2 regions of the Burkholderia glumae LMG 2196 genome follow, and region 2 is predicted to be linked to the other one. Evidence: predicted binding sites of a transcription regulator. Region 2 holds the regulator's gene; the other holds the start of a gene.
The links. The regulator FliA, encoded in region 2, starts transcription of late flagellar genes. The targets are predictions, from matches to a motif close to CTAAAGTTTNNNNNNNNNNNGCCGNTA.
Positions count from the first base shown of each region.

Region 1: a site for FliA is predicted at 2,587-2,613, ahead of fliS (flagellar export chaperone FliS). Genes of this name have one in related genera too.

Region 1 is NZ_CP009435.1:893,753-898,165, forward strand. It holds gene fliK (flagellar hook-length control protein FliK) at 1-1,449, opposite strand, end outside; gene KS03_RS16550 (flagellar protein FliT) at 1,741-2,073, opposite strand; gene fliS (flagellar export chaperone FliS) at 2,070-2,507, opposite strand; gene fliE (flagellar hook-basal body complex protein FliE) at 2,648-2,986, opposite strand; gene fliF (flagellar basal-body MS-ring/collar protein FliF) at 3,277-4,413, shown strand, end outside.
Region 2 is NZ_CP009435.1:1,213,885-1,218,297, forward strand. It holds gene flhF (flagellar biosynthesis GTPase FlhF) at 1-1,710, shown strand, start outside; gene KS03_RS18070 (nucleotide-binding protein) at 1,703-2,515, shown strand; gene KS03_RS18075 (RNA polymerase sigma factor FliA) at 2,541-3,302, shown strand; S-adenosyl-L-homocysteine riboswitch at 3,430-3,499, shown strand; gene ahcY (adenosylhomocysteinase) at 3,600-4,413, shown strand, end outside.

The DNA of each region.
Region 1 (4,413 bases), 320 kb from region 2:
GTCGTCGTGCAGGCCGAATTCGTCGATGTCGTCGAAATCGCCGAGATCGAACCCCGAGGAAGACGCGCGCGGCTTCGCGTCGGCCGCGCCGGCGCGCTGCGCGGCGGCGGCCTGCCCGTAGGCGGCCGCCGCCGCGCGCGTGGCCGCGGTGTCGAACGCGTCGGGCGCGAGGTCGACCGAGCGGATCGACAGCCCGCCCAGCTCGAGCCCCGAGGCCAGCAGCCGCTGCCGCAGCGCGTCGCCCTGCGCGCTGAGCTTCGCGGCGCCCGCTTCGGTGGCGCGCAGCCGCGCCACCACCTGCGAGCCGGTCAGCACCAGTTCCGCGTCGACCGTGCCGAGCGACGGCAGCGCCAGCACCAGGCGCGTGCGCCACGCGATCGGCGCTTCGGCCGAGGCGCCCTGGCCGCCATCGGGCTCGACGCTCCAGTCGAGCCGCGCGCCCGGCCAGGCCTCGCCGGCCCAGCGGAACTGCTCGGTGGCGAGCAGATCGAGCTGCTGGCGCACCAGCGGCAGCGTCGCCGGATGCACGGCGGCCATCGCCGCGGCCGTGTTCGCCGCTGGGTCGGCACCGCTCTGGCCCGGCGCCGTGCCGTCGGGCCGGCCCGCAGTGGCGGCGAACAGCCGGCCGGCGGCATCGTCGGCCGCGAACGAGGCATAGGCATGCGCGCCGCTCGCGCTGAACTGGCCAGGCGCCGCCTGCCGCGCCTCCTGCGCCGGCGGCTGGCCCGGCGCACCGGCGGCGGGCGCGGCGGGCCGGCTGCCGTCGGCGGGCGCCGACGTGGCGGCGCCGCGCGTGAGCTGCGCCTGCGGCTCCTGCGCGAGATCGGCGGTGGTGCGCTGGCCCGAGAGCCATTGCGAGAGATGGGATTCGTAGAAAAGGCCGCTGCCGGAGACCGCGCGAGAGAGCGCCGCGGCCAGCGCGGCGACGCTCGCCTCGGTGACGCCCGGCAGTACCGGCCCGGCGCCGGATGCCGCGCCGGCCGAGCCGGCCGGGGCAGAAGCCGAGGCGGACGTGCCCGCAGCCGAGGCGGACGCGCCCGAGGCCGAAGCGCCGGACGCGGCCGGGGCCGTCGCGGCGGAGCCGGCGGCCGCGCCCGTCTGCGGTGCGCCGGGCGCGGCGCCCCCGGTGCCGGCGCCGGCCTGCGCCGCCGGATCGAGCACGGGCGGCCCGGCCAGCAGCGGCAGGCTGCCGATCACCGCCGGCGTGACCTCGCCGCCATAACGGGAAATCGCGTCGAGCGTCAGCGCGACGCTCGACAGCGCGGTCTGCGCGGAAGCCGCGGGCGCGCCGGGCGAGGGGGGCGGCAGCGGCACCTGGGTGGCGCCGCGGGTGGCGCCCGTCGAGACGCCGACCTGGGTAGCCGGCGCGCCGGCCGACACGCCGCCCTCGAGCAGGTTGTCGATGCGGCTGGCGAGCATGGCGGCGGTAACGGCGTCGATCCCGGTCATCGTGGTTCCCCGCGCGGCGCGCGGCCGGCATCTATCGGTGTGGCGCCGCCGTCTGCGCGGCGAACGCGTATCCATCCAACGCAACGCGCGGCCGCCGGCCGGGCGGCGCGCCGACCACGGCCTGCGCCGCCCCCGTGCTGCCCGCTGCGCCCCCCATCGCCGGCGCCATGGCCGGCGGCACCGCTCGCCGCCGCGACCGCGCGGCGAACCGCCCGGTCTCGCTACTGGTCCTTACTGGTCCTGCCATCCAGCCGAATCCACCCGCCCAGCTGCGCGGCGGCGGCGCCGCGTTCAGCGACGCGCCTGGTAGATATCCTTCAGCATCCGCGTCGAGCGGCCCGCCTCGAACAGCGCCGACAGCCGCGCCACCTCCGGGCTCGCGAGATCGCGGATCGCCGCGTCGTCGGCGAGGATCCGGCGGATCAGCGCGTATTTGCGTCCGCGCTCGGCGGAGTCCAGCAATACGCCCTCCTCGGCGGCCTTCAGGCCGTCGACGAGCGTCTGATACTCGGCCTGCAGCCCGTCGACCGTCGGCCAGTCGGCACCGCGCGCGGCCGCGAGCATCCGGCCGGACACGTCGGCGATCGCCTCGTAGCGAGCGAGGTAGGCTGCCTTGCGATTCATCGAGTCACTTCCGGCTGGGCTTGCGAGGTCATCATCCGGGCGACTTCAGGGCCGATGCCGACCCAGGCTTCCTCGAGCGTCGCGAGCAAACCGTCCACTTCCACCAGGATCGCGTCACTGGCGCTCACGTTCGCCTCCAGAAGGCGGCGCAGCATGTACGAATACAGCGCGTTGAGGCGCTCGGCGATCTCGCCGCCGGCCTTCACGTCGAGCGACTGCTGCAGGCCGCTCTCGATGATGCGCATCGCCTTGCTGATCGATTCGCCGCGCGCGGCCACGTTGCCCGAGGCGAGGTGCAGGCGGGCATGCACGATCGCCTTGCGCGCGCCTTCGTACAGCATCGCGATCAGGCGATGCGGGGACGCGCCCATCACCCCTGTCTCGACGCCGACGCGCGCGTAGGCACTGGCTCCAGCGTGTCCTGGGGAAAACATGGTGGCCCTCCTGTGGAGCATTCGGTCTGTGCGGGAAACCCGCCGCGACGATCTGCGTCGCGCGGGCTATTACCGGCGTTATCGGTAAGGATGGGGGAAAGCTTTAACGCGGCGATGCGCGGGGATGTGCCGTATAGGGGTCAGACCGACATCTGCATGATGTCATTGTAGGCGCTGACAAGCTTGTTGCGCACCTGCAGGCCGAACTGGAGGCCGATATTGGCCTTTTGTCCGTCGATCATGACATCGTTCAGTGACACGTTCGGCGCACCGAGCTCGAACGCCTTGGCCTCGCCGGCGGCGGTGACCTGGGCCTGGCTGATCCGGTCGAGCGACGACTTCAGCGCGCCCGCGAAGCTGCTGGCCGTGGCCGCGCCGTTGCCGGCCAGCGCGACGCCGGGGGTACCGCCGGCGGCTTGGGCCGCCATCGCCTGCATTTGTTGCAGCGCCGAAGTAATGCCGTTGACGGGCGCAGTCATGGGATCTCCGCAGAAGAATTCGGGAAAAGGGGCCGGCATCGGCCGGAAACCGGACCGGCATCGAACCAGCCCGCCTCGCCGCAGTCAGATCGTCATGGCGAGCGCGGGTGCGGCGAAATGCCGGATCGAGACCAAGCATAGCAAGCGCCCGGCGCGCGAAGCGGGTGAAGTACGGGGAAAACTCGGCTCTGTTCACCGGATCGCCGCTGGACGCGGTCCGGATAATCCGATCCTGGTGTCATTGTCCGTCCGCTCGTCGAGCGGCAGCCCGCTGTGGAGAACCCCGACGCATGGAATCGCAGGCCAACTCGCTGATCAACCCAGACGCGCGCAACGCCGTCGCCGGCACGTCGCCGAACGCGACCGCCGCGGCCGGCACGTTGCCGGGCGCCGGCGCGGGCGGCGCAGACTTCGGCATGGGCGGTTTCGCCGAACGCTTCTCCGGGCTGCCAGGCATGTCGCGGATGCGCACCAACCCGAAGCTGCCGTTCCTGATCATCACCGCGCTGGCGATCGCCGCGATCGTCGCGCTGGTGCTCTGGAGCCGCGCCCCCGACTACCGGGTGCTGTACAGCAACCTGTCGGACCGCGACGGCGGCGCGATCATTACCGCCCTGCAGCAAGCCAATATTCCCTATCAGTTCGCCGACGCCGGCGGCGCGATCCTGGTGCCGGCCAGCCAGGTCCACGAAACGCGCCTGAGGCTGGCCGCGATGGGCCTGCCCAAGGGCGGCTCGGTGGGCTTCGAGCTGATGGACAACCAGAAGTTCGGCATCAGCCAGTTCGCCGAGCAGGTCAACTACCAGCGCGCGCTCGAGGGCGAGCTGGAGCGCACCATCGCCTCGATCAACGCGGTGCGCAGCGCGCGCGTGCATCTGGCGATCCCCAAGCCGTCGGTGTTCGTGCGCGATCGCGAGGCGCCGAGCGCGTCGGTGTTCGTCGATCTCTACCCGGGCCGCGTGCTCGACGACGGCCAGGTGCTGGCGATCACGCGCATGGTGGCCTCGGGCGTGCCCGACATGCCGGCCAAGAACGTCACGATCGTCGACCAGGACGGCAACCTGCTGAGCCAGCAGCCGTCGTCGTCCGGGCTCGACGCGAACCAGCTCAAGTACGTGCAGCAGGTCGAGCACAACACCCAGAAGCGCATCGACGCGATCCTCGCGCCGATGTTCGGCGCCGGCAACACGCGCTCGCAGGTCAGCGCCGACATCGATTTCACCAGGAGCGAGCAGACCTCGGAGAGCTACGCGCCGAACGGCACGCAGCAGCAGGCGGCGATCCGCAGCCAGCAGACCTCGTCGTCCGTCGAGAGCGCGCAAAGCGGCGCGGGCGGCGTGCCGGGCGCGCTGTCGAACACGCCGCCGCAGCCGGCCTCGGCGCCGATCACGGGCGCGAGCGGCGCGGCCGGCACGCCGCCCACGCCG
Region 2 (4,413 bases):
TTCACCGGCCCAACGAGCCGCGACGCGCTGCGTCTGGTGCGTGAGGCGCTCGGCGGCGATGCCGTCGTGCTGTCGAACCGCACGCTTGACGACGGCTCGGTCGAAATCGTCGCCCTCGCGGACGCCGAACTCGCCGCGCTGTCGCCGAAGTCGCCCATCGCCGCCGCCGGCAGCATGCGCGCCTTGCCGCCCGCGAGCCGTCCGGCTAGCGCCGTGACGGGCATGCCGCGCGCCGCCGCGCCGAACAATCCGTATGCCTCGGGCGGCCTGCCCGACGTGTTCTCGTCGGTGTTCGGCGCGAGCGCCGAGCCGGCGGGTGCATTCGACGCCGACGACGAGCTGCTCGACGACGGCGAAGCGCCGGCCGCCACCGTGGCCGCCGCGCCGGTGCAGGACGAGCCGGCCGCGTCCTCGGCCCCCGCGCCGTGGCTCGTCGAGCACGCGCGCCGCCTGACGCGCCAGCACGAGGCGCTGGTCTCGCCGGCGCCGCGCGCCGAGGCGTCGCCGGGCGCCGCGAGCCCGATCGCGCCGGCCGCGCGCAACGACGGCGAGCCGCCCGAGTGGGCGCGCGACATCGTGCGCAACGTGGCCGCGCGCCAGTCCGCCGAGGCGAGCGCCGCGCGCGCCACCGCCGCGGCCGCCGCCGCGCCGAAGCAGGCGGAACGCGCCGGCGCGTCGGCCGCCACGCTGGCCGACGAGGTCAACGCGCGCATCGAGCGCATCGTCAACGAAACGGTGATGCACGAGCTGAGCGCGATGCGCGGCATGATGGAGGAGCAGTTCGCCGGCCTGATGTGGAACGACCGCCAGCGCCGCACGCCGCTGCACGGCGCGCTGACCAAGCGGCTGTTCGCGGCCGGCTTCTCGGCCCAGCTGGTGCGCACGGTGGTCGACAACCTGCCGGCCGGGGTCTCGGCGGGCAGCTTCGAAGGCGCCTGCGACTGGGCCGAATCGGTGCTGGCCGGCAACCTGCCGGTGCTCGACAGCGAGGACGCGCTGATGGAGCGCGGCGGCGTGTTCGCGCTGATGGGGCCGACCGGCGTGGGCAAGACCACCACCACGGCGAAGCTGGCCGCGCGCTGCGTGATGCGCTTCGGCGCCAGCAAGGTCGCGCTGCTGACCACCGACAGCTACCGGATCGGCGGCCACGAGCAGCTGCGCATCTTCGGCCGGATCCTCGGCGTGCCGGTGCATGCCGTGAAGGACGGCGGCGACCTGCAGCTGGCGCTCTCCGAGCTGCGCAACAAGCACATCGTGCTGATCGACACGATCGGCATGAGCCAGCGCGATCGCACCGTCTCCGACCAGATCGCGATGCTGCAGGGCGCCGACGCGCGCGTGCAGCGCCTGCTGCTGCTCGCGGCCACCAGCCACGGCGACACGCTCAACGAGGTGGTGCAGGCCTATCGCGGCTCCGACCAGCCCGATCTGGCCGGCTGCATCCTGACCAAGCTCGACGAGGCCACCAACCTCGGCGGCGTGCTCGACACCGTGATCCGCTACCAGCTGCCGGTGCATTACGTGTCGACCGGCCAGAAGGTGCCGGAGAACTTATACGTGGCAACGCGCAAGTTCCTGCTCAAGAGCGCGTTCTGTGTACCGCGAGACGGCTCGCCGTTCGTGCCGCTCGAAGACGATCTGCCCGGCATGCTGTCCGCCCTGGCTGGCGGCCGTCCGGGTTCCGGACATCACGAGGTCTACTTTGGATAAACGAATCACCGATCAGGCTGAAGGACTGCGGCGGCTGCTGGCCGGCCGCGCGAACCGGATCGTCGCGGTGACGGGCGGCCCCGTCGGGGTCGGCTGCACCTCGGCCGTCGTCAACCTGGCCGCCGCGCTCGCCGCGCTCGGCAAGGAAGTGCTCGTCGTCGACGAGCGCAACGACGCCAATTCGGCCGCCGCGACGCTCGGCAGCGCCCGGTTGCGCAGCGGCAACGCGGTGCGTCACGAAGCCGGCTTTTCCCTGTGCGTCGCCGCCGACCTCGCGCGCGACGGCTACGACGATGAACGCCTTGCCGCCTATCTGGAAGGCGCGGCCGACATCGTGCTCGTCGACGCTCAGCGCGACGCGAACGGCGCGCTCTCTGCTCTTGCGCGTGCCGCTCACGACGTGCTGATCGTGACGCGCGTGGCCGGCTCCGCGATCACCGAGGCCTATGCCTGCATGAAGCGGCTCCATTACGCGCACGCGCTCGCGCAGTTCCGCGTGCTGGTCAACCACGTGCAGAGCGAGTCCGACGCGCGCGCCGCCTACGAGAATCTGGCGGGCGTGGCAGGCCGCTATCTGACGGTCGCGCTGGCCGAGGGCGGCTACGTGAGCGCCGATCCGCTGGTGCCGCGCGCACGCGAACTCGTGCACACCGTGGTCGATGCGTTTCCGTCGTCAGCCGCCGCGCGCGACTACCGGCAGATCGCCTCAGACCTGCTGTACTGGCCGATGCGTCCGACGAATCCCGCCGGACGGGCCTTCGCCGGACATCCGGCCGTCGAACGGGGCGCGGCGCACGCCGTTTGACCCAAGGGCACTCAGGAGGGAGCCGATGTACAACGCTCAAGGAAAGCTGTCCACGTCCGCGATGGGCGAGGGCGGGATGGGGCAGGCCGAGGTGCTCGCGAAATATGCGCCGCTGGTGCGCCGGCTCGGCCTGCAGCTGGTCGCGAAAATGCCTGCGAGCGTCGATCTCGACGACCTGATCCAGGCCGGCATGATCGGCCTGCTCGATGCGGCGAGCCGCTACAAGGAGGATCAGGGCGCGCAGTTCGAGACCTATGCGACGCAGCGCATCCGCGGCGCGATGCTCGACGAGCTGCGCAGCAACGATTGGCTGCCGCGCAGCCTGCGCAAGACCTCGCGCGAGGTCGAGCAGGCCATTCATCAGGTCGAGCAGCGGCTCGGGCGCTCGGCCAACGAGAGCGAGGTCGCCACCCACCTGGAGATGCCGCTCGACGATTACCAGGCGATGCTGCAGGACCTGCACGGCAGCCAGCTGATCTACTACGAGGATTTCGACCGTTCGGCCGACGACGAGCCGTTCCTCGACCGCTACCGCGTCGACCACTCCGACCCGCTGTCCGCGCTGCTCGACGAGCATCTGCGCGCGGCGCTGGTGGAGGCGATCGACCGCCTGCCCGAGCGCGAGAAGCTGCTGATGTCGCTCTACTACGAGCGCGGCCTGAACCTGCGCGAGATCGGCGCCGTGCTCGAGGTCAGCGAGTCGCGCGTGTGCCAGCTCCACAGCCAGGCCGTGGCGCGCCTGCGCGCGCGGCTGCGCGAGCAGGCCTGGGTGGGAGCCGAACACTGAGAGGACGCGCGTAGAGGACGCGCGTGCCGGTGCGCCTCGGAAATTCGGCTCCGATCCGTAATCGGCCCACCAGCCTTCTGCGAAGCGCGCGGGAATTCTTCTCGACACTTTGCTACAATCCTTGCTCGTTTCCGAGGAGCGTTGCGACGGGCACCGGCCCGCCAGGCTCGGAAATCTTCACCAGGCGGTGGCCCGCCCGGCGCGCAGCGCGGATCGCACGATTCGCCGCGCCGGCTGGGCTTGCCGCTTTCTGAACGGCGCTCACGTCACCAATCTTTGATTAGAAAGGAGGGCGTGATGAACGCCGTTATCGACCCGAAAGCTTCCCAGGACTACGTCGTCGCCGATCTCTCGCTGGCCGCTTGGGGCCGCAAGGAACTGACCATCGCCGAGACCGAGATGCCCGGCCTGATGCAGATCCGCGACGAGTACCAGGCCGCGCAGCCGCTCAAGGGAGCGCGCATCGCCGGCTCGCTGCACATGACGATCCAGACCGGCGTGCTGATCGAGACGCTCAAGGCGCTCGGCGCCGACGTGCGCTGGGCCTCGTGCAACATCTTCTCGACGCAGGATCACGCGGCCGCCGCGATCGTCGAGGCCGGCACGCCGGTGTTCGCGTTCAAGGGCGAGTCGCTCGACCAGTACTGGGAGTACTCGCACCGCATCTTCGAATGGCCGAACGGCGAGTTCGCCAACATGATCCTCGACGACGGCGGCGACGCGACGCTGCTGCTGATCCTCGGCGCCAAGGCCGAGAAGGATCGCTCGGTGATCGCCAAGCCGACCAACGAGGAGGAAGTCGCGCTGTACAAGTCGATCGCCGCGCACCTCGACGTGGACGGCCAGTGGTATTCGAAGCGTCTCGCCCACATCAAGGGCGTGACGGAAGAGACCACCACCGGCGTGCATCGCCTGTACCAGATGGAAAAGGACGGCCGCCTGCCGTTCCCGGCCTTCAACGTCAACGACTCGGTCACCAAGTCGAAGTTCGACAACCTGTACGGCTGCCGCGAGTCGCTCGTCGACGGCATCAAGCGCGCCACCGACGTGATGATCGCGGGCAAGATCGCGGTGGTGGCCGGCTACGGCGACGTGGGCAAAGGCTGCGCGC